One region of the Rhizobium sp. NLR16a genome, then DNA from elsewhere that is predicted to be linked to it. Evidence: riboswitches for the same ligand, from Rfam matches in the RefSeq annotation. Region 1 holds a riboswitch; each other region holds the start of a gene.

Evidence for each region. Region 1 has a riboswitch for cobalamin ahead of bluB (5,6-dimethylbenzimidazole synthase). Riboswitches for the same ligand answer to the same signal wherever they lie in the genome.
Region 2: it holds a riboswitch for cobalamin, as region 1 does, so the genes downstream of both, nrdH (glutaredoxin-like protein NrdH) here and bluB (5,6-dimethylbenzimidazole synthase) in region 1, are expected to answer to the same signal.
Region 3: it holds a riboswitch for cobalamin, as region 1 does, so the genes downstream of both, J7U39_RS01585 (CbtB domain-containing protein) here and bluB (5,6-dimethylbenzimidazole synthase) in region 1, are expected to answer to the same signal.
Region 4: it holds a riboswitch for cobalamin, as region 1 does, so the genes downstream of both, cobU (bifunctional adenosylcobinamide kinase/adenosylcobinamide-phosphate guanylyltransferase) here and bluB (5,6-dimethylbenzimidazole synthase) in region 1, are expected to answer to the same signal.

Annotation. Positions count from the first base shown of each region.
Region 1 covers NZ_CP072865.1:1,468,873-1,476,215, reverse strand. Annotated here, with positions in the region: gene J7U39_RS07030 (ribonuclease H) at 1-353, opposite strand, end outside; gene J7U39_RS07025 (demethoxyubiquinone hydroxylase family protein) at 505-1,101, shown strand; gene J7U39_RS07020 (VOC family protein) at 1,204-1,575, opposite strand; gene J7U39_RS07015 (DUF6596 domain-containing protein) at 1,655-2,890, opposite strand; gene J7U39_RS07010 (YciI family protein) at 2,887-3,249, opposite strand; gene J7U39_RS07005 (DUF2865 domain-containing protein) at 3,509-4,606, shown strand; gene bluB (5,6-dimethylbenzimidazole synthase) at 4,610-5,299, opposite strand; cobalamin riboswitch at 5,341-5,528, opposite strand; gene J7U39_RS06995 (HAMP domain-containing methyl-accepting chemotaxis protein) at 5,850-7,343, shown strand, end outside.
Region 2 covers NZ_CP072865.1:17,604-24,946, forward strand. Annotated here, with positions in the region: gene J7U39_RS00085 (heavy metal translocating P-type ATPase) at 1-1,213, shown strand, start outside; cobalamin riboswitch at 1,599-1,825, shown strand; gene nrdH (glutaredoxin-like protein NrdH) at 2,088-2,309, shown strand; gene nrdI (class Ib ribonucleoside-diphosphate reductase assembly flavoprotein NrdI) at 2,323-2,736, shown strand; gene nrdE (class 1b ribonucleoside-diphosphate reductase subunit alpha) at 2,715-4,883, shown strand; gene nrdF (class 1b ribonucleoside-diphosphate reductase subunit beta) at 5,058-6,032, shown strand; gene J7U39_RS00110 (adenylate/guanylate cyclase domain-containing protein) at 6,133-7,343, shown strand, end outside.
Region 3 covers NZ_CP072865.1:344,924-352,266, forward strand. Annotated here, with positions in the region: gene J7U39_RS01565 (phosphoketolase family protein) at 1-224, opposite strand, end outside; gene J7U39_RS01570 (acetate/propionate family kinase) at 297-1,475, opposite strand; gene J7U39_RS01575 (bifunctional diguanylate cyclase/phosphodiesterase) at 1,730-3,301, opposite strand; gene J7U39_RS01580 (histidine phosphatase family protein) at 3,779-4,333, opposite strand; cobalamin riboswitch at 4,390-4,540, shown strand; gene J7U39_RS01585 (CbtB domain-containing protein) at 4,566-4,775, shown strand; gene J7U39_RS01590 (CbtA family protein) at 4,886-5,620, shown strand; gene J7U39_RS01595 (hypothetical protein) at 5,674-6,243, shown strand; gene J7U39_RS01600 (sulfite oxidase-like oxidoreductase) at 6,228-6,890, opposite strand; gene J7U39_RS01605 (sensor histidine kinase) at 7,000-7,343, shown strand, end outside.
Region 4 covers NZ_CP072865.1:1,329,968-1,337,310, forward strand. Annotated here, with positions in the region: gene J7U39_RS06295 (adenylate/guanylate cyclase domain-containing protein) at 128-1,216, shown strand; gene J7U39_RS06300 (chloride channel protein) at 1,223-3,013, opposite strand; cobalamin riboswitch at 3,240-3,637, shown strand; gene cobU (bifunctional adenosylcobinamide kinase/adenosylcobinamide-phosphate guanylyltransferase) at 3,969-4,490, shown strand; gene cobW (cobalamin biosynthesis protein CobW) at 4,497-5,552, shown strand; gene cobN (cobaltochelatase subunit CobN) at 5,556-7,343, shown strand, end outside.

The DNA of each region.
Region 1 (7,343 bases):
TTCGGACTGCTTTTCTTCCAGCCGTTATTCTTCCAAATGTGCCGCCTGTCGTTGCAGCCTTTGACGGCATAGATCGAATCCGACCAGATGGTCGCGGCTTCGCCCGTTGCTTCGCTATTGATCCACATGATTGCCTTCAAGACGGCGGTCAATACCATCGAATTATTGGCGGAATCACGCATACCGCCGAAGCTGGACGCGATTTCCGCAGCCTCGCGATAGGCGACGAAGGCCCAGCCTCCGTGCCCGGAACCGGGGTCATAACAACCGTCCACAAAGACGTGGAGACCGTGGCTATTCGGTATTCCGGCCGTCGTTGTGGGGGAGCCTAGCTCATTGGAAATGCCCGCCATTTTCGCCTTCGCTGCGCCCCGCCCGGACCGGCGCGATTTGCGACGGCCACCCGAAGCCGACATTGGAATTGAACGTTCCCTTGTGTCAACTATTGACGACCGTGGGGCCGACAGCGCCTACTGCCGATTGGAAACTGTGAGGGGCAGCGCCATGGACAATCCGTTGAGCAGGGCCGGCAAGCGGGATCATGCCGTAACCGTTCGCCGTATTCTCAAGGTCAATCACGCCGGCGAATTCGGCGCAATTCGCATCTACGGGGCACAGATCTGGATGGCCCGTCGGCTGTTTCCTGAGATCGGGCCCGCACTTCGCGAAATGCGGGACGACGAGATCGAGCATTGCCGCCTGTTTCGCGACGCGATGCCATCCAGGAATGCCAAGCCATGTCGCGTCATGGCATTCTGGAGCCTCGGCGGTTATCTGCTCGGTTTCCTGACGGCCCTCGGCGGGCGTAACATGGTCTGGGTCTGCACCGAGGCGGTTGAAAGCACAGTTCACCGCCATCTCGAAGATCAATTGATCTTCCTCAAGAGCCGCGATCCACAGCTTCACGGCCTCATCGCTTCGATCCAAGAAGAGGAGTTGGCGCATCTCAGGGAGGCCGAGAGGAACCAGACGAAACGCGGCATCGGCCGCGCCCTGCTTCTGCCAGTCATCGCCGCGCTCACGGACCTGATGATCTGGCTCTCGACATGGGGAGACTCAAGCTGGATGCGTGCCGAAATAGCCCGCTCCAAGGGTGTTTGATGGTCTGGCAGCCGCTTCTGGCGCCATTCAGTCATCACCGGTCTTGGCCCAAAGCAGGCATTGCTCTGGGCCAAAGGGCTCAATGGTCTGGAGACGGCGAAGTCAGTTCTTCGCAGGTGGCTTGGGAGGCTCGGCCAGGTTGATCCGGTTGCCCTCACCGTCGAATATCTGAGCCACGAGCCCAAAGTCGCCTTCGATTTTGTTGGCGAGTTGCAAGCCCTGACGCGAAAGCCTTTCGAGCTCAACCTCGAGCTCGCGGACGACGATCGTTATGATCCCGTTGCCGGCGCGTTTGTCATCCTTCCAGACCTGCAGGCCGGCCCCGCCCATGTTACGCCACTGAGCCATGCCCGCTATCGGTTTGCTATCTGCGGGGCGTCCCATGAGCTTTTCATACCAGATGAGCGCCTCGTCAAAGTTGGAAACGGTGGCGGAGGCGAAGATGCTCTGGACAGTTATTGAAGTGGTGGTCATGTTGTACTCCTTGTTGGACAAATGGATGTCGTGCAGGAGTTCTCGATTTCGACAGGCCGCGCAAAAAAGCTTGCGGTCATCACAAAACTTTTGAGCGCTGTTCTTCGAGGTGGCGCCGTTCTGCCTCCGACCAACACAATCCGATAGCGACCGTGAAAGCTTCCGCCGCCTCGACATGCCTGCCTAGCTCGGCGCAAATCTGCGCGCGGGCCGTCCAGTACGGCAGGTAGTCGGCCATTCGCGGATCGCCGGCAAGCGCATGTATGTCACCAAGAGCCGCGTCTGCCTGCCCTATCCGCACGAGAGCCACGGACCGATTGAGCGTCACGACGGGCGACGGAGCAATCCTGCCCAGCACGTCATAGAGGGAAACGACGTCCTGCCAGTTTGAGATGCCGCTCAAACGGCGCGCGACATGGGCAGATTGGATGGCCGCCTCTATCTGGTAGCGGCCAGTCGGACCCTTTGCGTTGGCTTCTCGCAGGAGACCCTCGGCGAGGCGCAATTGATCGTGATCCCAAAGTCCGACATCCTGGCTATCCAGCGGTACGAATGCACCGTCGGGGGCCCTGCGGGATGATCGCCGCGCCTCCGTATAAAGCATCAGCGCAAGAAGACCTTTCGGCTCCGGCTCATGCGGAAGCAGGGATACAACCACGCTTGCAAGCCAGATTGCCTCTTGTCCAAGCGCTTCCGCCCTGTCGATGTCCATCCACCCGCTGGTATAGGCGGCGTAGATGGAGGCGAGTATCGGCGGCAGCCGGTGCGATAGTTCCTCCTTTTCCGGCACGAGGAACGGAATTTTCCCATCCCTGATCCTCGCCTTGGCTCTTACGAGCCTCTGGCCCATGGCCCTCGGAGAGACGAGAAACCGCGCGGCGATGTCTGCAGCGGTCAGGCCCAGCACGGTCTGGAGGATCAGCGGCGTTCGCGCGGAGGCATCGATGCCAGGATGTGCGCAGGCAAACATGAGCGCCAGTCGCCTGTCCGCAATTTCCTCATCCATTTCCGCCGCTGCCGAGAGTTCCTCGGCGATGAGGGTAAGACGATCGGCGCTCTTCGCCTTCACTTTGTCCTTGCGCCAGTCGTCGAGCTCGCGCCTGCGCGCGATCGTCAACAGCCAGGCACCGGGGTTATCGGGCACGCCATCGACAGGCCATTTTTCGAGAGCCGTGAGGAACGCAGTCGCGAGCGCATCCTCGGCGGACGCGATATCACCCAAGCGCGCGCCAAGATAGGCGACGAGGCGACCATAGCTCTCGCGCGCCACTCGCTCTGCTACACCTCGGGCAACGGTGGAACCCGAAACCGTCATCCTGCATGTTCCGACGCATCCCTGATGCGACGAACCTCAACCGTTCCCCAGGACGCAGCAGGGCAGCGCGCCGCCCATTTGTTGGCTTCGTCCATATCGGCAACGTCTATGATAAAGTACCCACCGAACTGTTCGCGAACATCCGCATAAGGGCCGTCCAGAACACTGACGTCATTCCCTTGAACGCGAACGACACTCGCCTCAGAGGAACCGACCAGGGCATTGCTGGAGACGAATGCTGCCGCTTTCTCCAGCGCTTGCTGATAGGCATACATCTGGCCCATGAAGCGCGCCATGTCCTCGGGCGCTATGGACTTCCCGGCAGCTTCGTCCGCATGCAGCATCAGCATGTAGCGCATTTGCTTTATCCCCAGTGAAAACCAATCCCCAGCAGGAGCGAGCTGGGAGAATAACAATTCGGATGAAGAAGGGAACTGCTGTTAACGGCTGCAGTGTCCGTCGCCGGGGCAACGCTGTTGCCCGCATCTTCTGGATAAAATCCCGAAAATGCGCTAGGAATTGATCCAAGCTTATTAAGAGAAATACCTTAAGAGACAAGGTACGGCGAATGGACGCCACCTTTGACCGATCGACACTTTCTCACTTCCGGACGATGCCGTGAAACGCCGAAACCTGTCTCTTGCTCTTGTGCTTGCGCTGGCATCGCCGGCTGCCGCACAGAGCAGCGCCGTCTGCAACGACCTGCGTGGTCGCCTGGCCGACCTACCACGATCGATCGGCAACAATAACGGGCAGGAAGCGCGCCAATATGCCAGCGCAATCGCCGAGCAGAACCTCGAGCTGCGCAAGGTCCGCAACGATCTGCGCAGCTATGGCTGCACCTCGGGTAGCATGGTGGTGATCGGCGGCGAGAATGCCGATTTTTGCGCCGAGCTTTCTGATGCCGAAGCCCGGATGGTCGACAATATCCGTTATCTCCAGGATCAGCGCGACGAGTTGCGCAGCCAGGCCGGCGATGACGACGCGCGCCGGGAATTGACGGCGGCCCTCGAACGCAATGGTTGCAGCAGCGACAATTTCTATGCCCCGACCGAGCGCAGCGCCAGCGATCCTGCCCCAAGCGTCGAGGAACAGGCGATGCGCACCGACACCTTCATCCCGCTTGGCGGCGGTGAAGAGGCCGATCCATTTTACGGCCTGCCGAGGGCCGAAATGTTTTCGCCGGTCAGCACCATTTGCGTTCGCAGCTGCGACGGCGGCTTCTTCCCGATCAGCTCGAACACCACCTCGGTCGATTTCGGCCGCGATGCGCAGACCTGCGCCAAGATGTGCCCCGGCATCGAGACCGAGCTCTTCTATCGCGACGTGACCAGCACCGAAGCCTCGAACATGATCTCGGTCGCAACAGGCGCGCCCTATAGCGCCATGAAGAACGCCTTTGCCTACAAGAACCGCGCTCCCGGCGAGAAAAATACCTGCGCCTGCAATCTGACCGCCTATTACGAGGAGATGCGCGGCAAGCAGACCCTGGGCGAACCGCCGCAGCAGGGCTCGATCACGACGGTCCGCACCAATCCGCCGGCGAAAGATACTGCGGCAGCAGCAGTCCCGCCGCAGCCATCCGTTCCCGAACGTCCCTACGACCCCACGCAGAACAAGGTCCGTCAGGTCGGCCCGCAATTCCTTGCTGGCGACCAGGGCTCGATCGACCTTGCCAATCCGGCGACGCCGGGCCCGCAACCACAACAGCAGTAATTGCTAAGGGTCGTTGCGTCCCCATCCGTCGTGGAAAACCAGTTCCTCGAGCGGCAGCCGCTGCCGCCAGCCTTTGACCGAGAGTTCCGGTTCATCATAAAGCCGATCGACAAAGCCGGCGCATAGCCAGGCGACCACCTCGATATGCTCGGGTATGCCGAGAATTGATTTCAGGTCGCCTTCACGAAAGATGCTGACCCAGCCGATGCCGACCCCTTCGGCGCGGGCCGCAAGCCAGAGGTTCTGGATGGCGCAAACGGTCGAATAGGAATCCATCCGCGGATTGTGCGTCCGTCCCAGCACCACGCTGCCGCCGCGAGTGGGATCGCAGGTCACGCATATGCCGAGCGGCGCCTCCACGATGCCTTCGAGCTTGAGGGACCGATAGGCCTGCCGCCGCTCGCCTTCGAACATCGACGCCGCCTCTTCGTTGGCCTTGGCAAAGGCGTCGCGCACGCGCGCACGGACAGCTGGACTATTCACCAGAATGAAATTCCATGGCTGCATGAAGCCGACCGACGGCGCATGATGGGCGGCTGTCAGGAGCCGCGCCACGACGTCGTCGGGCAACGGATCGGGCAGGAACTGGCTGCGCACGTCACGCCGCGTCATGATCGCGTGATACACGGCTTCGCGCTCGGCCAGCGAAAAACCGGACGCCGCCGAAAGGGCATCCGCAGCAAAGGGTCGCATCGTCAAATCCCCAACAACGCAACCGCCCGCCGTCCGCGCGGGTTGGGTCTATCTCGCCAGGCCGGTCTTCTGACTTGGCTTCATCCATCTGCCGCAGCCTTCCCGGCAAAAGCCAGTGGCGCGATGAAGCGGCAGACGTCGGCCTTACAGCGTTGGGCACGTTCCGGCCTTGCACCGGATTCCCGATTCTCCCGCCTGGACGGCGGGCACCTGACGCCGCATCTATTTCAGGAAAACGACGCGGCGGCAAGTGCACGCAGACCGAACCTGAAACCAGGCTGCATATGGCTGATCGAGGGGCGGATCACCGGGCAGACACCCCCCTCCTCGGCGATCTTTTGGTCGCAGGAGGAAACAGCCTCTGTGTGCCCGCCCATCCTCCTCTACTTTATGATTTATTCACACATCAAATCCACACTGCCTTTGCGCGTTTTGGGTCGCAAACTCCGACATGGGCATGAGCGCTCGTGATGTGACCGTCAGCGTCGATGCCGCGCTGATGTGCCGGTCGCGAAGATGGTCGACCGAGCCGCAATTCCAGGCTCCACGGATGTTCCAATTCTTGAAAACGATGCCCCTGACAGCCAAGCTGGCGGCGATTATCGTTGCCGTCAATCTCTGCGGCATTTCCGCCTTGGCCACCTATACATGGATGTATGAAACCCGGGCGCTGGTTGATGGCGCCCACGCAAATTGGTCCAAGGATGCGGAGCAGTTTGCATCTCTGGCCGCCGGCGGCGTCAAATGGGGCAAGGCGAACGCCGTTCGCGAGGCTTATTCGCTGTATCGTGACGATCCCTCGCTCGATCTTGTGCAATTTGCCGCATTCAACGCAGAGCTCGCTGCCGTCGACAGCTGGACCCGCGACGGCGTTTCCGGTTTGCCAACGCCGGCCGACCTGGCGACCCGCCTCAGCGCAAAACCCGACAAAACGACGATCAATGACAGCGGAATGTCCGCCGGTTTGGTCACGATTATCGCGCCGCTGCCGCTGGACAAGTCGGGCAAGACAACCGGCTACATCGTCACGAACTGGTCTGTCGAAAAAATCACTTCCGAAGTCCGCCAGAAGGTCCTCGTTTCGCTGCTCACGCAGTCCGCCATCACCGTTCTCGCCGTCATCGCTTTCCTCCTCGCCATGCGCAGCCTCGTTGGCAGGCCGCTCAGGATCCTCAGCAAACGAATTGGCGCGCTGCAGAATGGCGACCTCGCCTCCTCCGTTGCCTACAAGGAGAATGGCGACGAAATCGGCTTCCTCGCCCGTGCGCTGGAGGTCTTCCGTCACGAGGCGATCGCAAAGGTCGAAAGAGAGCAAGTCACTGCCGAGCAGACCGCCTCGTTCGACGCCGAACGGGCCCGCAACGCATTGCTGACGGAAGAAGCCGGCAACAGGCAACGGCTGGTGATGACCACTCTTGCGAACGCATTGGAAAGACTGGCCGCCGGCGACTTCTCGATCCAGCTTGCCGATCTCGGCCCTGAATTCGATAAATTGCGGCAGGACTTCAACAACATGGTCCAGGCCGTCGCAGCCGCGCTGACAGAGATAAAGATCGCTTCCGTCGCGGTTGAGGGCGGATCGAGCGAGCTGGCTTCCTCCGCAGATCAGCTGGCCAAACGGACCGAACAGCAGGCGGCAGCACTGGAACAGACCGCTGCGGCACTAGATGAAGTGACGACGACAGTCAAAACATCGTCGCAGCGGGCTGAAAATGCTGGACAATTGGTCGAGGAAACCAAGCGAGGTGCTCACGTCTCGGCGACGGTGGTGCGCGACGCGATCGGCGCGATGGACCGGATCCAAACCTCCTCCAGTCAGATCGGCCGCATCATCGGCGTCATCGACGAAATCGCATTCCAGACGAATCTGCTGGCGCTGAATGCCGGCGTCGAGGCCGCACGCGCCGGCGAGGCCGGCAAGGGATTTGCGGTTGTCGCACAGGAGGTTCGTGAACTCGCCCAGCGCTCGGCAAATGCGGCAAAGGAAATCAAGAACCTGATCAACGTTTCCGGCCAAGAGGTTGCTGCCGGCGTCGGGCTGGTG
Region 2 (7,343 bases), 1.5 Mb from region 1:
AGCGCAGGAATCGAAGGCGCCGACGGAGCGCTTCATCGATCGGTTCTCTCGCTATTACACGCCGGGCGTGGTCGTCGTCGCCGCACTTGTCGCGGTCGTTCCGCCGTTGTTTCTCGGCGGCGCGTGGGGTGAATGGATCTACAAAGGCCTTGCCATCCTGCTGATCGGCTGCCCCTGCGCGCTCGTCATTTCGACGCCGGCGGCGATCGCCGCTTCGCTGTCGGCGGGCGCGCGGCGCGGGCTCTTAATGAAGGGCGGCGCGGTGCTGGAGACGCTCGGCACGGTGACGATGGTCGCCTTCGACAAGACAGGCACGTTGACGGAAGGCAAGCCTCGGGTGACGGACATTGTTTCCTTCGGATTGGGCGAGGTGCAGCTCCTGTCGCGCGCGGCTGTGCTCGAGCAGGGCTCCAGCCATCCGCTGGCACTGGCGATTCTCCACCGCGCCAAGGCGGACGGCGTGCCCGTGCCGCCGGCCTTCGAACTGGAAGCGCTGCCGGGCAACGGTGTCACCGGCAAGGTCGGCGGCGAGACATTGGATCTCTTGTCGCCGCCCGCCGCCCGCGAGTGCGGGGCGCTGAACGGGGAGCAGGAAGCGCGTATTGCAGGGCTCAATGATGAGGGCAAGAGCGTATCGGTGCTGCTCGTCAATGGCACTGCGGCCGGCCTGATCGCCATGCGCGACGAGCCGCGCGAGGATGCCGGGGCGGGGCTCTCCGCGCTCAAATTGGCCGGTGTCAAGGCGATGATGCTGACCGGCGACAACAAGCGGACGGCGGCAGCCGTCGCCGGCATGCTCGATATCGACTGGCGCGGCGAGATGATGCCCGAAGACAAGCAGCGGGTCGTCGGCGAATTGAAGCGTCAGGGCTTCGTCGTCGCCAAGGTCGGCGACGGCATCAACGACGCGCCGGCGCTCGCCGCCGCCGACATCGGTATCGCCATGGGCGGCGGCACCGATGTGGCGCTGGAGACCGCGGATGCCGCCGTGCTGCATGGACGCGTCGGCGACGTGGCGCGGATGATCGCGCTTTCCAAGCGGACGATGCGCAATATCCTTGAGAATATCACCATTGCGATCGGGCTGAAGGCTGTCTTCCTGGTGACGACGATCGCCGGCATGACCGGGCTCTGGCCGGCGATCCTCGCCGATACCGGTGCCACGGTGCTGGTGACGATCAACGCGCTCAGGCTGCTTCGTGTACGGGGATGAATGTTTTGCCGGTGGCGGTTTGAAGACCAGCGATTCGGGGCCGGTCATCCGTTAGGTCGGCGCTCAGTTTGCTGACAAGGTCTCATGCTCGGCCTTGTGCCGAGCATCTCACCACTGCAATTATCTGGCAGGAAAGCTCTTATTTTCAGAATGGACCTGGGTGGATCGTCGGCACAAGGCAGCACAAGGCCGAGGATGACGTCGCGGGTTTTGCGTCGTCTATCCGCAGCCTGGCAGCTGGCTATAGGCCAGCCCCACCACGGTCATCTCCAAGCCTGTTTTCGTTAAGCTTTCGTTGTCCATGTTTTTCACAGGAATGCAGCGATTTCAAACCTGCCGTAACGCAATGCACAAACCATCCGTTGACGTGAATTACGATTCGCGTACTATATCTAGTGTTCAAGGTTCCTTCGATTCGTGAGGATCGCGGGCTAAGACGGGAATACGGTGCGCTGCGCCATCATGGTGCGACAATGCCGGAGCTGCCCCCGCAACTGTAAGCGGCGAGCAACTGTCCGATTTCAGGTCACTGGAGCATGATGCTCCGGGAAGGCTGGGGCAGGGTGCTTCGACCCGTGAGCCAGGAGACCTGCCTCGAACGAAACGTCCACGGGCGGGGTGTCCGGAAGGTCGCGTGCATGAAGCGGAATGATCCGTGTCTGTTGCGCTGCCCCGAACGTCCGCATGAGCATTTCGGGGGTTTGAAGTCATGTCGAGAACATCAAAGCCGCCGCCCGTGCACATCCTGCGAGGGATGATGTCGGGCGTTTAAAGCGCCAACTTTGCCAGATCATTATCAAGCATTGCCCCGGACGTCGCACGGCGCCCGATCCCAGTCCTGTGTCCTGCATTCACTGACATCACGAGGAAGATGATGAGCGTTACCGTTTACAGCAAGCCGGCCTGTGTCCAATGCACGGCCACTTACCGCGCCCTCGATCGCCTGGGCGTCGATTATGAGATCGTCGATATTTCCGAGGATGCCGAAGCGCTCGATCGCGTGCTTGGCATGGGCTACATGCAGGTTCCGGTCGTCGTTGCCGGCGAGCAGCATTGGGCGGGCTTCCGCCCCGACATGATCAGCGCGCTCTCCTGACCGGAGAAAAGCGGTGGGGCTGATCGTCTATTATTCCAGCCGATCCGGGAACACCCATCGTTTCGTCGAGAAGTTGGGATTGCGCGCGACGCGCATTCCCGTCGGCGCTGAAGACATCCACATTCGCGAACCCTATGTGCTGATCTCGCCCACCTATTGTGGGGACGGCGGCCCAGGGATCGTCAAGGGCGCCGTGCCCAAGCAGGTGATCCGTTTCCTCAAAGAGGCGGAAAACCGCTCCAACATCCGCGGCGTGATTGCCGCGGGCAACAGCAATTTTGGCGAGACCTACGGGCTTGCCGGCGACGTCATCTCGAAGAAGTGCCAGGTGCCGTACCTCTACCGGTTCGAGCTCCTGGGAACAGCCGAGGATGTCGCCAATGTCAAAGACGGGATGGGACGATTTTGGACACGGGAACAAATCTGACGCGGGATACAGGCGCAAAACCACTTAAAGCGGCCGAAACACTCGACTATCACGCACTGAACGCGATGCTGAACCTCTATGACGATGAGGGCAGGATCCAGCTCGACAAGGACCGCATGGCGGCCAAGCAGTATTTCCTGCAGCATGTGAACCAGAACACCGTGTTCTTTCACAATCTCCGGGAAAAGCTCGATTACCTCGTGACCGAGGGCTATTACGAGCGGGAGGTTCTCGACCAGTATTCCTTCAATTTCGTCCGCGGCCTGTTCGATCAGGCCTATGCGCGGAAATTCCGCTTCCCGACCTTCCTCGGCGCTTTCAAATATTACACCAGCTATACGCTGAAGACCTTCGACGGAAAGCGCTATCTCGAGCGCTATGAGGACCGCATCTGCATGGTGGCGCTGACCTTGGCGCGGGGCGATGAGGCGCTTGCCCGTGACATGGTCGACGAGATCATTTCCGGGCGTTTCCAGCCGGCGACGCCGACTTTCTTGAATGCCGGCAAGAAGCAGCGCGGCGAACTCGTTTCCTGCTTCCTGCTGCGGGTCGAGGACAATATGGAATCGATCGGCCGGTCGATCAATTCGGCACTGCAGCTATCGAAGCGCGGCGGCGGCGTGGCGCTGTCGCTGACGAATATCCGCGAGGCCGGCGCGCCGATCAAGCAGATCGAGAACCAGTCCTCCGGCATCATCCCGGTGATGAAGCTCTTGGAAGATAGCTTCTCCTACGCCAACCAGCTCGGCGCGCGCCAAGGCGCGGGCGCGGTCTATCTCAACGCGCATCATCCCGACATCATGCGTTTCCTCGACACCAAGCGCGAAAATGCCGATGAGAAGATCCGCATCAAGACGCTGTCGCTCGGCGTCGTCGTGCCTGATATCACCTTCGAGCTCGCCAGGAACAATGAGGACATGTACCTGTTCTCACCCTATGACGTGGAGCGGGTCTACGGCGTACCCTTCACCGAGATCTCGGTGACGGAAAAGTACCGGGAGATGGTGGCGGACGCCCGTATCTCGAAGAAGAAGATCAAGGCGCGGGAATTCTTCCAGGTGATCGCCGAAATCCAGTTCGAGAGCGGTTACCCCTACATCATGTTCGAGGACACGGTGAACCGGGCGAACCCGATCGCCGGCCGCATCTCCATGAGCAATCTCTGCTCGGAGATCCTGCAGGTGAGTGAGGCGAGCGAATATAATGACGACCTCTCCTATAAGGATCTCGGCAAGGACATTTCCTGCAATCTCGGCTCGCTGAACATTGCAGCGGCGATGGATTCAGCCGATTTCGGTAAGACGATCGAGACCTCGATCCGGGCGCTGACGGCGGTGTCGGACATGAGCCATATCGCCTCGGTTCCCTCGATCGAGAAAGGCAATGACGAGAGCCATGCGATTGGCCTCGGCCAGATGAACCTGCACGGCTATCTCGCCCGCGAACGCATCTTTTACGGCTCCGAGGAAGGCGTCGATTTCACCAACATCTATTTCTATACGGTGACCTACCACGCGATCCGCGCCTCGAACCTGCTGGCGGTCGAACGCGGCACCAGCTTCAAGGGCTTCGAGAATTCGAAATATGCCTCGGGGGAATATTTCAACAAATATACGGAGCAGGAATGGAAGCCGGCGACCGGAAAGGTGCAGGCGTTGTTCGACAAATCAGGCATCCCCGTTCCGACGAGGGAAGACTGGCTTGCGCTGAAGAAGGCGGTGATGGCCTCCGGCCTCTATAACCAGAACCTGCAGGCGGTGCCGCCGACGGGATCGATCTCCTATATCAACCACTCGACCTCCTCGATCCATCCGATCGTCTCGAAGATCGAGATCCGCAAGGAAGGCAAGATCGGCCGCGTCTATTATCCGGCGCCGTTCATGACCAGCGACAATCTCGACTTTTACCAGGACGCCTATGAGATCGGGCCGGAGAAGATCATCGATACCTACGCGGCGGCGACCCAGCACGTCGATCAGGGCCTGTCGCTGACCCTGTTCTTCCGCGACACGGCGACGACGCGCGATATCAACAAGGCGCAGATTTACGCCTGGAAGAAGGGCATCAAGACAATCTACTACATCCGCCTTCGCCAGATGGCGCTGTCGGGCACCGAGGTGCAGGGGTGTGTGTCTTGTACGCTGTGATTTGATTTCGGCCGCGAGCCTTTGCGCGAGTGGCCCCTCATCCGCCTGCCGGCACTTTCTCCCCCGATGGGGAGAAGACATCTGCGGCAGGCGCGACATCCCCTTTCCCCTCGGAGAGAGGGTAGGGTGAGGCGGCTGCGAACGCCAACAATCTATTGGAAAGACCTCATCATCATGAACATAGCCGTAAAGCCGATCAGCCGCGTCCGCGCCATCAACTGGAACCGCATCGAGGACGACAAGGATCTCGAAGTCTGGAATCGCCTCACCGGCAATTTCTGGCTGCCGGAGAAGGTGCCGCTGTCGAACGATATCCCCTCCTGGGCAACCCTGACTGCGGCCGAGCAGCAGCTCACGATCCGGGTCTTCACCGGATTGACGCTGCTCGACACGATCCAGAACGGCGTCGGCGCCGTCAAGCTGATGGAGGACGCGGCAACACCGCACGAGGAGGCAGTGCTCTCCAATATCTCCTTCATGGAGGCGGTGCATGCACGCTCCTATTCCTCGATCTTCTCGACGCTCTGCCTGACGCCAGATGTCGACGATGCCTATCGCTGGTCGGAAGAGAATGAATTCCTGCAGCGGAAATCGGCGCTGATCATGGAGCAATATGCCTCCGGCGATCCCTTGAAGAAGAAGGTCGCGAGCGTCTTCCTCGAGAGCTTCCTGTTCTATTCCGGCTTCTATCTGCCGATGTACTGGTCGAGCCGGGCAAAGCTCACCAATACGGCCGATATGATCCGGCTGATCATTCGGGACGAGGCGGTGCACGGCTATTATATCGGCTACAAGTTTCAGCGCGGACTGGAGCTGTTGTCCGAAGAGCGCCGGCAGGAGATCAAGGATTTCGCTTTCGACCTCTTGCTCGAACTCTACGACAACGAGGCGAGATATACCGAGGCGCTCTATGACGGCGTCGGGCTCAGCGAAGACGTCAAGAAGTTCCTGCATTACAACGCCAACAAGGCGTTGATGAACCTCGGCTACGAGGCGCTGTTCCCGACTGAGGCCTGCAAGGTCAATCCGGCGATTCTGTCGGCGCTGTCGCCGAATGCCGACGAGAACCACGACTTCTTCTCCGGCTCCGGGTCCTCCTATGTCATCGGCAAGGCAGTGGCTACCGAAGATGAAGACTGGGATTTCTGAGACTTAATTGCAGTCTCCCCTTATCTTTTGCTTCGCCATCGACCACATTCACGGAAACTGAATTCGGTATTCGTCGGTGATGCGGCGTAGTGGGGTTTCGATGTCCTCTTTTTTGAACAAGGCCGGGGCTGTTGTTGAGACGGACGAAGGCACTTGGCCGATCCGCAGGAGGCGGATCCTCGACTGGCTGGTGAACGAGACGCGCGGCGAGCGCTTTATCGACAACATCCTGGTGGCAATGTGCGAGAAGCTGTTGGCGGCCGGAGTGCCTGTGGCGCGCGCGACGCTGCATTTCAGGACGAACCATCCACAATGGATAGGCGCCCGCATCCTCTGGAAGGAGGGCATGGCGGAGGCGAAGATCAACACATTCGCCTATGGTGTCGAAAACACGCCGGAGTTCCTGAAGAGCCCCGTCAACGCGATCCATCAGGGGGCAGAGGAGGTGCGCAGGCAGCTGGAAGGCAAGGCCGACGCCGACGAGGATCCGTTCTTTCAGGAGATGCGTAACGACGGCCTTACGGAGTACATCGCCTGGCCGATCGAGCACACTTTCGGCAAACGCCACGTCGCGACATTTTCTACGTCTCGGCCTGGCGGTTTTACGAGCGAGCATACCGATTTCCTGCGCGATCTCCTGCCGGCGCTAACGCTCGTCAGCGAGATCAGGCTGAAGAACATCATGGCGCGGACGCTGCTGCAGACCTATGTGGGGCCGCATGCGAGCGAGCATATCCTGTCGGGTGTCACGACCCGCGGCAGCGGCGCGACCGTCGGCGCGGCCATCATGATCTGCGATCTGCGCGACTTCACGGCGATCTCGGATCTCTGGCCGCGCGACGACGTGATCCATCTGCTGAACGACTATTTCGACGCCATGTCGGACCCGATCGAACGGCATGGCGGGGAAATCCTGAAATTCATGGGAGACGGGCTGCTGGCGATCTTCCCGTTGGCCAAGGAAACGGCCTGTCTCGATCTGCTGCAGGCGATCCGCGAGGGGCAGGCGTCAATGGCCGAGCTGAACGAGGAGCACCGCCGCACGGGACGCGAACCGCTGCGTTACGGCGTCGGTGTGCATGTCGGTGACGTCATGTACGGCAATATCGGGTCGCGCCGACGGCTGGATTTCACCGTCATCGGCCCGGCGGTCAATGTCGCCTCGCGGCTGGAAAGCCTGACCAAGGAGGTCAGGCGTCCGGTGCTCTTGTCGCGCGCCTTCGTCGAAATGGCGGGTTGCGCGAAAGACATGGAGAGTCTCGGCACCTTCCCGCTGCGCGGGCTCGGAGAGCCTGTCGATGTCTTCGCTTT
Region 3 (7,343 bases), 1.1 Mb from region 1:
AGGCGGTTCAGATGCGCATAGATGAAGTTGAGGCCGGGTGTCGTGCCCCAGTGGCCGAGCAGGCGGGGCTTGATGTGCTCTGACTGCAGCGGCTCGCGCAGCAGCGGATTGGCAAGCAGGTAGATCTGGCCGACCGACAGATAGTTGGCCGCCCGCCAGTAGCGATCGATCAGGGTGAGTTCAGCATCGGTCAGGGCGGCGGCGGTCGAGACATGCTTTTCCATGGGGCTTCTCCCGTTCGAAAACGCGTTCAACGTCAGTTCTAGCCGTTAGCGCGAGCGCGCCATTGATCTGGATCAGCGGACGCGGAGAACGGACAGCGCCTCGTCGGCGATCACCTGTTCTTCGTCCGTGGCAACGACATGGGCGGCCATGCGGCTTTCCCCGGTGCTGATCGTGAATCTGTGGGCGGCGTTGGCCTTTTCATCAATCGAAAGGCCGAGCCAGGACAGGCGTTTCGCCACGCCGGCGCGGATTTCCGGCTGATGCTCGCCAATGCCGGCGGTGAAGACGACGGTATCGAGGCCGCCGAGTGTTACCGCCATGCGGCCGATCTCGCCGGCAATGCGCAGGATGAACAGATCGATCGCCTGGCGCGCTTCCGGCCGTCCGTCCGTCAACAGATCGCGCGTATCGGCGCTGATGCCGGAAACGCCGAGCAGGCCTGAGCGTTGATAGAGCAGATCCTCGATCTCACCCAGCGATCGTTTTCTCTCTCCTGCCAGATGCAGGATCACGCCGGGATCGAGCCAGCCCGGGCGTGTCGCCATCGGGATGCCGTCGAGGGTGGAAAAGCCCATGCTGCAATCGCGGCTGATGCCGTTTTCCATCGCACAGAGGCTGGCGCCGCTGCCGAGATGGGCGACCACAGCCTTTGCCGCATGCGGCGCCTTGCGCGCGAGTTCACTGGCGATGAACTTGTAGGAAAGTCCGTGGAAGCCGTAACGCTTGATGCCCTCCTCATGCAGGGAACGGGGTATGGCGAGGCGGCGCACGAGATCGTCCTGCGTGGCATGGAAGGCCGTGTCGAAGGAGGCTGTCTGGACAAGATGTGGCTTCAGATGGCGGAGCGCGCGGATGAAGCGCAGCGCTTGCGGTTGGTGCAGGGGTGCGAGCGGGATCAGCGCTTCGATCCCATCGGTGGCGGCGTCATCAAGCGCGACGGCGCTCGTGAAGCGCTCGCCGCCATGGACGACGCGGTGGCCGGCCGCGGCTGCGGCCGCCATATCGAAATGATCGGCGAGACGCGTGAAGGTCTCGTCGATGACTCCGTGCAGATCGTCCGTCACCTCCGCCTTCAGCGGCATGTCGAATGTCTGCGATCCCTTGGTCAGGTCAAGCGAGAGCGGCTCGGCGCGGAGATCGATGACGCCCTTGCCGAGGCGTCGTGCCCCGGCGTCATCAATTGAGAAGACCCCGATCTTCACAGTCGATGAGCCGGCATTGAAGGTCAGGAGAAGGTCGGGGAATGACATGTCTTCAGAGAGCCCGCGCAGTCGTCACGATGGGCGAACCTAGCGCCGAAACTCCCGCTGGAAAGGCATCATTTGGCGGTTGCCTTTGCTTCGGTCGATCCCCACGCCTGTCAACCTCGCACGTGCGGTCATTGAGCATTGGCGGCACAATGGCGGCAAGAGCTCCAGCTGCAATAGCCCCCCGTGCGCAACAAGACGGTGCGTGGCGGCCGATCGGGACGCAAAAGCTTGGGTTCTGTTGAAATAAGCTGGGGTCAGGCCGTTGACGCCAGATTGACGTTGCGATCGCGGATGAAGATGCTCGCCTCGGCGGCGGGCATCGCCTTGCCGAAAAGGTAACCCTGGCCGATGTCGCAGCCGAGCTGCAGCAGGAAGGCAAGCTGGCCATGCTCCTCGACACCTTCCGCAGTCGTCTTGATATTGAGGCTTCTGCCGAGGCCAAGCATGGCGCGGACGATTTTTTCCTGGCGTTCGTCATCGCGATAGGTGGCGATGAAGCTTTTGTCGATCTTGATCTTGTCGAAGCGGTAGCGGGCGAGCTGGGCGAGGCTCGAATAGCCTGTGCCGAAATCATCGAGAGCGATCTGAATGCCGGCCGCGTGCAGCTCTTCGAGAATGACGGCGGCGATAGCGGGATCCTGAATCAGCGCGTTTTCGGTGATCTCAACTTCCAGGCGTTGCGGCGGTAGCCGGCTTGCCGAAAGGACCTTGAGGATGCGTGACGTCAGCAGCCTGTCTTCCATCTGCACCGGCGAGACGTTGAAGGACAACGTGACATGCTCCGGCCAGGTGAGCGCATCGCTGCAGGCCTGCGCAAGGAGATCCTCGAACAAGGCGGTGATCATCCCGGTTTCCTCGGCAATGTCGATGAAAACAGTCGGCGGAATGTTGACGCCATCCTCGCCGATCCAGCGCGCGAGGGCTTCGAAACCGCAAAGCTGGCCGGTCTTCAGATCAATCAGCGGTTGATAGAAAGGCTTGATCGCCTTATTGGCGATCGCGGCGCGCAGTCTGGTTTCCAAGGAGGCGCGTTCCGTTACCCTATCCTGCATCGAATTTTCGAAGACGAGATGATGGTTGGGGCCGCGTGATTTGGCCTCATACATGGCGAGATCGGCACGGTGGGCGGCGTCTTCCAGCGGCTCGCTGCCCTCGACCCAACGATCGTAGCCGACGCTGGCGCCGACTTCGACGGCAAAACCATCGATATGAATCGGGCGGGTGACGGCCTGGATCAGCAGCTTGGCGAAGCGCTCCTCGCGTTGTGTCGTCAGGGCAAAGGCGACGACGATGAATTCGTCACCGCCGAAGCGGTAGACGCAATCGGCATTGCCGAGCGCGCAGATGCGTTTGGCAACTTCGACCAACAAGACGTCGCCGCCCTTGTGGCCGACGAGATCGTTGACCTTTTTGAAGCCGTCGAGGTCGACGGAGAAGATGGTGACGTTTTGGTTCCATTCCTCGATTTCGGCCTCGTCGCTTCTGACCGGCCGTGAGAGGATTTTGCGCTCGAAGGCATAGCGGTTCGGCAGCTTGGTCAGATGGTCGTGCGTTGCCGTCCAGTCGGCCTTTGCCTGGGCGGCGGCGCGCAGTTCCATTTCCTTGCGCAGATCGGCAATACGCAGCACCGAGTAGATGAAGCTCATGGTGCCGGCGATGCCGAGTCCCAGAACGAGCTTGTCGGCGCCGTATTCACGGAAAGCGGTCATGAAGGAAACCAGGCTGTCGTCGAACCGCAGCAATGTAGCTAGGAGCCAGAGGGTAATCCCCAAACCGACGATCGACATGCATTGCCTTCCGGCTCTGCTCTGGAAAAACACCGGCATTATGCCTTCTCCAACTCCACCCGCGCCGAGATATCACGAAAGTCTGAAATGTTCGTTGAAACCAGAAGGCGAATTATCGGAGGGGGCGGTTTGCGGTGAGCCGCCGGCAGACGGATAGCGTTGCGATGCGGCCAGGACCGGCACTGCGGCTGTTTCGCCGGTCCCGTTCAGGAAGAATGTTGCTACAGGTGATTGGGCCGAAAAGATGCCCAGAAGAACGAAGGCGAGCGTGCTGACGCATCGCTCGCCTTTTCCAGTGCTTCAGGCGGTGACGATCAGCAGCGGAACGCTGAGGATGAGACCGGCCAAAACCGTGAACGTGGCGACGCGCATCAACCGCAGGCGCCGTGTACGCTCTCCACTCCAATCATATGTCATTCTTCCATCTCCTTGGGACAAGGAAGTAGTCCCCGCAAAACCGGGTTCAACAGCAATGACGCGATTTGCTTGTGCAAGGCTGGATAAAATAAGGAATCTCTAATGCTGGAAGCGCAGCGACCAGCGGCTTCCGTTGCTGGTCATCCGAAGGATGGCGAGTGGCTCGACGTCGCTCAGCCAGAAGGAGGAGGGTGGCGCCTGAAGCACGTGGGCGACTGCAGCCCGGATGACGGCCGCGTGGCTGATGGCGATCACGTGACCGCTTCGGGCGGACTGGGCATCCATCCAGCCAGCGACGCGCTTTCGCAGGTCGAAAACACTCTCGCCGCCGTGAGGGGCCACCCCCGGCTCGGTCATCCAGGCCGTGAGGTTTTCCGGCTCTTCCGCCTCGATCGCCTCGATCGGCCTGCCAGCCCAGCGGCCATGGTCGCAATCTCGAAGCGACGGATCAATCTGCGCTTCGAGACGGAGCGCCTCAGCCGTCTGGAGGGCGCGCATGGCGGGGCTTGTGACAATACGATCGGCGTGGGGGAGGGCGGCCATCCTGGCTGCTTCTTCCACGGCCTTTTCTTCCAGCGGTTCGTCGAGCGGAAACTGGGCCTTGCGGTTCGCCGACGTCGCGCCGTGGCAGATCCAGGTGAGGCGCATATTCACGATTGTTCTGATCTCCGATGACGGGATGGGGACGGCCTTTGCCGGCTTCGTGAAGTTTCGTTGACAGTCTCTTCGGCGTGCAGATATAACCGTGCTGTTGCGGGTTTGGAAGCCGGTGGAAATCCGGCGCGGTCGCGCCACTGTGACCAGCGTGTCGAAACTTCTTCACGCTGGAAGTCAGACCCTGCCGCACAACACTCTTTCGACTGAACGCGTCATTCCGGAGGAATACATGTCTGACACCACTTTCGCGCCTGTCGCGGCGCCGGCGCCGATCCCTGTAGGGGAAATCCTTCCCTGGGCGATCTTCGGCGGTCTGCTGATGCTCATCGTTCTTTATTTCGTCGGCACCGAGGAGGGCGCGATGGCGCTGTTCAACGGCATGTATGTGCACGAATTCGTGCATGACGGCCGCCATCTCCTCGGATTTCCCTGCCACTAAAGCGCATCGCGATCTTTCGGATTCGCTTCTCGCGCTTTAGGTCTTTGTTTTACGCATGTCGTTATCGCAAAACCGCTGCACAGTTTTGCGCGACAAGGGGGAATACTGACATGGTTGGAAAGCTTCTGCTTCGCGGCATGCTCGCGGGCCTGATTGCTGGCATCCTCGTTTTCGCCTTCGCCCATACCTTCGGCGAGCCGCTGGTCGATGCGGCAATCGCCTTCGAGGAAGCGAGCGCCCAGGCGGCGGGCGAAGCTGCCGAACCTGAAATCGTCAGCCGGGCCACGCAGGCCGGCCTCGGCCTTTTCACAGGCGTCATGGCCTACAGCATCGCCGTCGGCGGGCTTTTTTCGCTCGCCTTCGCCTTCGTGCACGGCCGCTTCAGCAGCCTATCGGCGCGCGGCACCTCGGCCGTCATCGCCATTGCCGCCTTCGTGGCGGTCGTGCTCGTTCCCGCCATCAAATATCCGGCCAACCCGCCGGCTGTCGGCAATCCCGATACGATCGGCGCCAGGACCGAACTGTTCTTCCTTATGATCGTTGTTTCGCTCGCGTCGCTGATTGCCGCGATCGCGCTGTCGCGCCGCCTTGGCGAGCGCTTCGGTCGCTGGAACGGCGCGATTATCGCCGGCGTCGCCTATCTCGTCTTCATCGGCTTCGTGCTTTATCTGCTGCCGCCGATCAATGAGGTGCCCGAGAATTTCTCGGCGATGGTGCTCTGGCGGTTCCGCACGACCACGCTCGGAATGCACGCGATCCTTTGGGCAACGCTCGGTCTGGTTTTCGGAGCGCTGGCCGAAAGACGTCTTGCCGCCAAGAGCGGTCTGCGGCCGGCGTTCCGGTGATGCGGCATATCGGCAGGTTTGCTTTTCTCGGTCTCATCGCGAGCCTGTTGCCAATGTTTATCGGAAATGCTCTCGCCCATGGGAGCAACTCTGGCGGCTCTCATCCCGGGCTCGATATTCCGGCAATTTCCCACGGCGAGATGGCGGTCATTTCGGAGTATCGCAGCAGCATCAGCATGCTGGCGTCGCGGGCGGCCGATACGAACGAATCGTTCCGGCGTGTCCTGAACTACTCGGAAATCCAGTATTCCTATTGCCTCTGGGGCCGGATGCCGGGCAGCGTGACGGACGAGGAAAGCCCTTTCAACGAATGCGCCCATGCCTATCTCGCGGCGACGAAAGCCGTGCTGATGGCGATGCGTGAGATGCCGCGAGAGGCACCCGCGGCGGGCGAAATCATCTCGGCCATCGACGCCGACATGGCGGGCCGCGGACTTGCCTTCATCACCTGCCAGTTCAGCGGTGAGGCTTTCAACACCGCCGATATTATCAAGCCGAGCTGGAGCAAGGTGCCGCTTCATCCTGCCAGCATGGCGTCACTGACGGGGTTGGCCGCTCTGTTCGGTCTGGCCGTTCTCGCGCTTCGTCGCGTCTCGCGGCCGAAGGCTCAGTCGTCGGAATAGCGCTGCTCGCGCCACGGATCGCCATACATATGGTAGCCGTTCTTTTCCCAGAAGCCGGCCTCGTCGGCGGCGATCAACTCGATGCGGCGCAGCCATTTGGCGCTCTTCCAGAAATAGAGATGCGGCACGACGAGCCGCAACGGGCCTCCGTGCTCCGGTGTCAGCGGCAGGCCTTCCCAGGAGGTCGCCAGGATCGCATCCTCGGCGGCGAAATCGGCGAGCGGCAGATTGGTGGTGTAGCCGTCGTAGCTCGTCAGCATCACGTAGGCTGCTTCCGGCCTCGGCATGGCGCGATCGAGCAGATCCCGCGTCGAAACGCCGTTCCATTTGTTATCGTAGCGCGACCAGGTGGTGACGCAGTGGATGTCGCTGATCCTGGTGCTCTGCTCGATCGCCTGGAATTCCGTCCAGGTGAGGGTGAGTGTCGTTTCGACCAGGCCGCGTACTTCAAGCCGCCAGCTCCCGGTTGAAATGACCGGTTGCTGGCCGAGATCGAGCACCGGCCAGTTCTTGACGAGGTGCTGGCCGGGCGGCAGGCGCTCGGCCTCGGGACGGCTGATGCGGCCGGTCAGGAACTTGCCCTCGGATGCCCAGCGGCGCTTGGAGTTTGTGAGCTTGCTGTCGGCGGGCGTCTGGTCGTCGCTCATGAACGGGTCTCCTTGCGGTGCAGCAATAGGACATCCGTCCCTGCCGAGTGTCAAGTTTCGGCGAGCTCTTGGAAATCTTCGCTTGCCTCATTAGACTGGGCCGTCGGGCATGCCTTGCTGGGGAGTGAAGGCAGAAAGGGAGGAGCCGGATCTGTCTTCGAGATATCGTGCTACCGCGGCGCTGCTGCTGGTGCCGCTCGTCATCTTCGCCTTCTTCACCTATGGAAGCGCGATTGCGACGCGCGCCTATATGGAGGAGGCTTCCGCTCAGGCGGGAACGGCGCTACGCCTTGCCGTCTCGGCGCTCAGCGGCCACCTCAACCGCTACGAGGCGCTGCCGGCGCTGATCGCCGATCACGACGATATCAAGGAACTGGTCAGCGCGCCCGACGACATGGCACTGCGTGATGCGGCCAATCTCTATCTCAAGGAGATCAACGGGCTCTTAAAATC
Region 4 (7,343 bases), 140 kb from region 1:
CAGGCTAATAAAAGGTTGTTGATCCTCACGCGGAGGCTTGGAAATTAAAGATCATATCCAGTGGGTTATAGAGCAGGGAATCACCAGCGAGCATATCGGTGATCTCGTCGCCGGCCTGTGTGAACGGCTGATTGCGGACGGGTTTCCGATCTGGCGGGCAAGCATCCGCATGCCGTCCCTGCATCCGATGTATCGCGGCGTCGCGGCCAATTTCATGCGGGGCGGTGAGACTGTTCTCGAGAATGCGGAGCACGGCAGCGAGACCGAGCGCAACTTCGAGAAGACGCCGATATTCTATCTTCTGAACCGCGGTGAGAAGACGGGGCGGTGGAACCTGGCGAAAGGCGAGGGTCTCCACTATGGCGAGCTCTACGAATTTGCGCTTGCCGGTGGCACGGACCATGTGGTCAATCTTTTCGAGTTCCCGAAGGAAGTCGCGCTGCGCGGGCTCGGTTTCTCTCTGACGAGCGATTCTCCGGGCGGATTTTCAGATGATCAACTGGCGATTATCGATGAGCTTTTCCCAGCGCTGGGGCTTGCCGCTTACCGTGTCGCGGTTTCCAAGACCGCGACCGATATCCTCGCCGTCTATACCGGCGCCAGGACGAGCGCGCGCATCCTTGCCGGTGAAACCCGCAGGGGAATGGGCGGCTCCATCGATGCTGCCATCCTGCTTGCCGACCTCCGCAACTTCACGGCGCTGACCGAGGCCTATCAGCCGGGGGAGATCGTCGGCTTTCTCAACGAGCACTTCGAACTGATCGACCGGCACGTCGAGGAAAATTCCGGCGAGATCCTCAAGTTCATGGGCGATAGCGTGTTGGCAATCTTTCCGACGGACGCCGAGGATCCGCAAAGGGCTTGCAAGGCCGCATTGGCTTCGGCGCAGAACCTGCTGAGGGCAAACGAGGAGCTCAATCGCGAACGGACGCTGGATGGTGGCCCCGATATCGGTATTGATGTCGTCTTGCATCTCGGCGAGGTTTTTTACGGAAATGTCGGCGCCCAGGGCCGGCTGGACTTCACCGTGATCGGCAGGGCCGTCAACGAGGCGTCGCGGCTTGAAAAGCTGTGCGGAACGCTTGAGCAGCCCCTGCTGCTGTCAGAAAGCTTCGCAGCGACCTGCGCCGTGCCCTGCGACTATCTCGGCGCTTTCGATCTGCGCGGCGTTTCGAAGAGAGCCGACGTTTACAGGCTTGCCCGCGCCGCTTCTTAGGCTCGCTCAAATCTCGCCCGACACCTCGCGGCGGCGCCGGTCGAGTTCTTCGCTGTAGCGGCGCAGCGTGTGGCTTTCGCTGAGCTGCCCCACCACCTTGCGCTCGATCAGATTGTTGACGACGGCGAGCGCTTCGCTTTCGCTCCTGTCGAAGATCGCCGCCGCCTGCTTTGCATTCATCTGCGGCTGCAGGAAATCATTGCGGTAGCGGACGAAATCGGCAAGCCTCTGGCTCTCGTCCTGGGCGTCGGTCGGATTGGCGTAGATCTCGGGCACCAGCACGAGGCCAGCATATTTTTCGTTCTCCTCTACGAGAATGACGCGTTGGGTTGAGCCGATCGGGAAGGCCTTCTTGAAGTCTTCCAGCGAGATATCGGCCTTTGCCGTCTTAACGTCGGCGCGCATCAGCTTGTTCACCGTCAGATTGCGGATCCAGCCAACGTCGTGGGCGCTGCGGATGCTTTCGCCGCGCAGGTGGAAGCGCCATGTGGCGAAGGAGTAGCCGAAGGTCGAGCGCACGACGAGCGAGGAGGTGATGACGGCGGCAAGAACCAGTGCCGTGATCGGGAAATCGCCAGTGATTTCGAGCGCCAGAAAGGTCATCGTCAATGGCCCGCCAATGACGGCGACCGCCAGGGAACTCATCCCGACCACGGCATAAATGACCGGCGTCAATGTCGCATCGGCGAAATAGGGGCCGCAATAAGCAAAGAGCTTACCGAGCAGGGCGCCCATGAACAGCGAGGCGAAGAACAGCCCGCCTCTGAAACCGGAGCCGATCGAGATCGCCGAGGCAAGGGATTTCAGGAGGAAGAGACCGATCAGCGCCGGGATTGCCACGTCGCGGGAGAGGTTCAGATGCAGCGCGCCGTGGCCAGCCGAGAGCACCTGCGGCGAAATCATCGCCAGAAGCCCGACGATAATGCCGCCGAGCGCCGGGCGAAAGGGCGGGGCAATCGAGCTTTTGCGCGCCACCTCCTCGACGAAGGCCACGCCCTGCATGAGGAGAATGCCAACGCCGGCGCAGAAGACGCCGAGCAGCAGCGCCGGGATATAATCGGCCGGCACGACCGAGCCGAAGCTGCCGATATCGATGGTGAAATCGCCCTCGGCAAGCAACCTTGCGATGAGGGTTGAAACGAGGGCGGAGACGACGACCGGGGTCAACGACACGATGGTGTAGGTGCCGATGATCAGCTCGAAGGCGTAGAAGGCGCCCGTCAGCGGCGCGTTGAAAGCGGCGGCGATGGCGCCGGCCGCGCCGCAACCGACGAGTATGCGCAGGTCCGAGCGGCGCAGCTGCAGCTTGAGGCCGAATTTGGAGGCAATGCCGGCGGCGAGCTGGGTATAGCCGGCCTCCAGACCGACGGAGGCGCCGAAGCCGTTGGAGATCAGGTTCTGCACGGCAACGATGATGCTGTCGGTCAACGAGAGGCGGCCGCCATGCAGCGCATTCGCCTCGATCGGGTCGACCATCGGTTTCTTGCGCCGTTTGGCGAGGACCAGAAGCAGCAGGCCGAGCAGGGTACCGCCGATGACCGGGGCGGTAAGCAGCAGCATCTTGTCCTCGATGACCGACGCGCTCAACCTTTCGCTGTCGGCGATGCCGAAAACTAGCTGGTGCAACTCGTTGGAGACATAGCTCATGCCGGTCACGGCAAGACCCGAGGCGATGCCGACGATGGCGCCTGCCAGCGACAAGCCAACTTCGCTGCGGCGCGTCAGGGCGCGCAGCCGGCCCGGATCGAAGAAAACACGCAGCGTGCGCAGGCGGCGCCGATCCAATTTCATAAGCATGGCTAGACAACTAGGCGATGAGAGGCCGGGTCAAGGGCGGAGGTGCAGTCGCCTTGCAACGCAATTGCGGCGAAAAGCCGACGGTCGGGTCAAATATTTATGACGTAAGCCGCTGATAATAGACGATATTTCCGGTAGGGTCAGTGGTGTTGGCCGATCTTTTGCGCAGTCTGGAGCTGGAGCGGTTGCGAAGGTCGGTTGACTTCACCCCCCGGCTTGCCTAACCATCCCAGGGATAACGGATGGTTCCGGATCGGCATTTCGCCTTCCGGATGAAAAGGGAATGTGACGGGGCGGACCCACATCGGGCGCCTTCATCACAGCCGACCCCGCGACTGTAGAGCGGTCAGGGTCTTCCATCCGGCATCGAACCCTTTCGGCCGGCGGGCTGCAATCGTGCAGGCGGGCGGGGTGGGCGGCATGCCGGAAAAGCCACTGGAAATGCATGGTGATCAACCGGGGTCGGACGCCTCTATCTCTACGAATCGTCCACCTTTTCACCGAGGCAGCCGGGAAGGCGAGGCAGATCCGCTGGCACGATCAGGGGCGACCGGACTTCCGGTTCGCCCCGATCGCCGCCGATAACCGCGAGCCAGGAGACCTGCCTTCCGTGCCGGGCGAAAAGCCCAACCCTGGGCAAGAGACCCGCTGCCAGCACGGAGGTTGTTTTGGCTGAACGATTGAATTCAGCGCCGCCTCTGGTGGTGCGCTTGGAAGGTGACTTGCAGATGCCGCCGCCGTCCGGCACGGGGCCGCTGGGAAGGAGTTTCCTTTCCTCCCTCATTCCTGTGCTTGTCACAGGAATCCAGCGGGCCCAAGTCCTTGGGCACAGGAGAATCCCTTCACGGCAGCATAGAATTATTCACGGCGCCGACGCGCCGTGGCTGGATTCCTATGACAAGCACAGGAATGAGGTGGGGCGGGGTACCGCATCCGGTCATAGGACTGTCTGGGCATGACGGCTGCCCCCTCCCACACCCTCATCCTCGGCGGCGCCCGTTCCGGCAAATCCCGTTTTGCCGAAAATGTCGTTATGGCAAGCGGCGACGAGCGCCACTACCTCGCCACCGGCCGTGCCTGGGACGAGGAGATGCAGACGCGTATTGCCCAGCACAAGGCCGATCGCGGCCCTTCCTGGACGACGCATGAGGAGCCGCTCGATCTTCTCGGCGTGCTTGCCGCGATCGACGGCGAGGGGCGCATTGTGCTTGTCGATTGCCTGACTCTCTGGGTGACTAACCTGATGATGGCGGAGCGCGAGATGGCTGTGGAATTTGCCGCGCTCGCTGATTTCCTGCCTGGCGCCAAGGCGCGGCTGGTCTTCGTTTCCAACGAGGTTGGCCTCGGCATCGTGCCTGACAATCGGATGGCGCGCGATTTTCGCGATCATGCCGGACGGCTGCACCAAATAATCGCGGCGCAGGCCGACGAAGTCTATTTCATCGCGGCCGGTCTGCCGCTGAAAATGAAGGGTTGAAGTTCCATGATCCAGCAGAAAATCCCCGCAACCGTCATCACCGGCTTCCTTGGCGCCGGCAAGACGACGATGATCCGCAACCTGCTCACCAATGCCGGCGGCAAAAAGATTGCGCTTATCATCAACGAATTCGGCGATCTCGGTGTCGATGGCGAGGTGCTGAAGGGCTGCGGCGCGGAGAATTGCAGCGAGGACGACATTATCGAGCTCACCAATGGCTGCATCTGCTGCACCGTCGCCGACGATTTCATTCCAACGATGACGAAGCTCCTGGAGCGCGAACAGCGGCCTGACCATATCGTCATCGAAACCTCCGGCCTCGCCCTGCCGCAGCCGCTGGTCTCCGCCTTCAACTGGCCTGATATCCGCACCCAGGTGACCGTCGACGGCGTCATTACGGTTGTCGACAGTGCGGCCGTTGCCGCCGGCCGTTTCGCCGATGACCATGCTGCTGTCGAGGCGGCGCGCGTCGAGGACGACTCGCTCGATCATGAGAGCCCGATCGAGGAGCTGTTCGAAGACCAGCTCACATGCGCCGATCTCATCGTCCTCAACAAGACCGACCTGATCGATGGGGATGGCCTGGGCCGCGTGAAGAACGAAGTCGCCTCCCGCATCGCCCGCAAGCCGGTCATGATCGAGGCCAGGAATGGCGAGGTGCCGGCAGGCGTGTTGCTCGGCCTCGGCATCGGCGCGGAAGACGATATCGCCAACCGCAAATCCCATCACGAGCTGGAGCACGAGGATGGGGCGCCACACGACCACGACGAGTTCGACAGCTTCGTTGTCGAACTCGGCGCTGTTTCCGATCCGACAGTCTTTGTCGAGAAGCTGAAGGGCATCATCGCCGAGCATGATGTGCTGCGCCTCAAGGGCTTCATCGACGTCTCGGGCAAGCCCATGCGCCTGCAGCTGCAGGCCGTCGGCAGCCGCATCGACCAGTATTTCGACCGCGCCTGGGCAGCGGGCGAGGCGCGCCGCACGAGCCTTGTCGTCATCGGCTTGCACGAAATGAACCAGGGCGCGGTGCGCAAGGCGATTGAAGCGCTCGTTCAAGGATAATCGATGCATCTGCTTCTGGCCCAGCAGGGAACGATCAGCGACGGCGAAGAGGCAATCGACCTCGGCCAGTCGCCGGGCGATATGCTGTTCCTTTCGGCTGCCGACACCGAACTTGCCGCGGTCGCTACCGCCTATCGCGGGTGCGAGGGGATGCCGCATTCGCTGAGGCTCGCGAATCTGATGAGCCTCAAGCATCCGATGTCAGTCGATACCTATGTCGAGCGAACGGCCCGGCACGCCAAGCTGATCGTCGTGCGTGCGCTCGGCGGCGCCAGCTATTTCCATTATGCGCTGGAGGCGCTGCACGCCGTTGCCGCCCGCAACGGCGCACTGATTGCAGTATTGCCTGGCGATGCCAAGCCAGATGCGGGGCTGGTTCCTTTCTCCAATGTTGACCTCGACGATCTCAACGCGCTCTGGGTCTATCTGATCGAGGGCGGCGACGCCAATACGCGGAGCTTCCTTGCTTATGCCTCGGCGATGCTATCGGGCGCGGAGAAGCCGGCGCTGGCAGTGCCTTTGATGAAGGCGGGGATCTGGTGGCCGGGGCGAGGGGCGATCGGGGTCGAAGAGTGGCGGCGGGTCGTCGGTTCGCATGTCGCGCCAACGTCGTCCGTCAAGCGTGGGGCACCCCCCTCTGTCTTGCCGGACATCTCTCCCACAAGGGGGGAGATCAGCAAGTCGCTCGGACTTCCAACAAAAAAATTGCGTGAGAATGCCGCACTTTCGGCTGAAGAGATGGAGCGAAGCCTCGCATCCCCGATCTCCCCCCTTGTGGGGGAGATGTCCGGCAGGACAGAGGGGGGTACACCAAGCTCGACAGAAGAGGTGGAATTCGAACCCACGTCCCCCATCGTCGCCATCAGCTTCTACCGTGCCCTCGTCCAGAGCGGCGAGACCGGGCCGGTCGAGGCGCTGGTCGAGGCCCTGGCCGCACTTGGCCTGCGGCCGCTGCCGGTCTTTGCCTACAGCCTAAAGGATCCCGTTTCGACAGGCATTCTCGAGAGCGTGTTTTCGGCGTTGAAACCGGATGTCGTCATCAACACAACGGGCTTTGCGGTCTCCGCGCCGAGCGCGGACCGGCAACCGACTGTGCTGGAGACGGATGGCGCAGTCGTACTGCAGGCAATCCTGTCGGCTTCGTCGCGGGAGGCCTGGGTGACCTCGTCGCAGGGTCTGTCGGCGCGCGACCTCGGCATGAATGTGGCGCTGCCCGAAGTCGACGGGCGGGTGTTGGCGCGGGCGGTGTCCTTCAAGACGGCGGCGCGTTACGACGCGGCTGTCGAGGCGAACATCGTCGCAAGCCTGCCCGACGCCGGCCGGCTCCGCTATACGGCGGAGCTCGCCGCCAGTTGGGTGCGGCTGCGCCGGACGCCCGCCAATAGGAGGCGCATCGCCCTCATCATGGCGAATTATCCGAACCGCGACGGCCGACTCGGCAACGGCGTCGGACTCGACACGCCGGCCGGCAGCATCGAGGTGCTTCGGGCGATGGCGGGTGCGGGTTACCCGGTCGCCGATGTTCCGGCCGATGGCGACGCGCTGATCTGGCATCTGATGGAGGGGCCGACCAATTCCCGGCATGACGGCCGGGTCATCCGCGAGGCTCTTTCGCTCAGTCGCTACAAAAACTTCCTGGAATCTCTTCCCAAAAAGATTCAGGATGAGGTGAGGGCGCGCTGGGGCGAGCCAGAGAACGATCCCCATTTTCGCGACGGCGTCTTCGCCCTGCCTTTCGCCCGCTTCGGCGGCGTCCTGGTCGGCATCCAGCCGGCGCGCGGCTACAATATC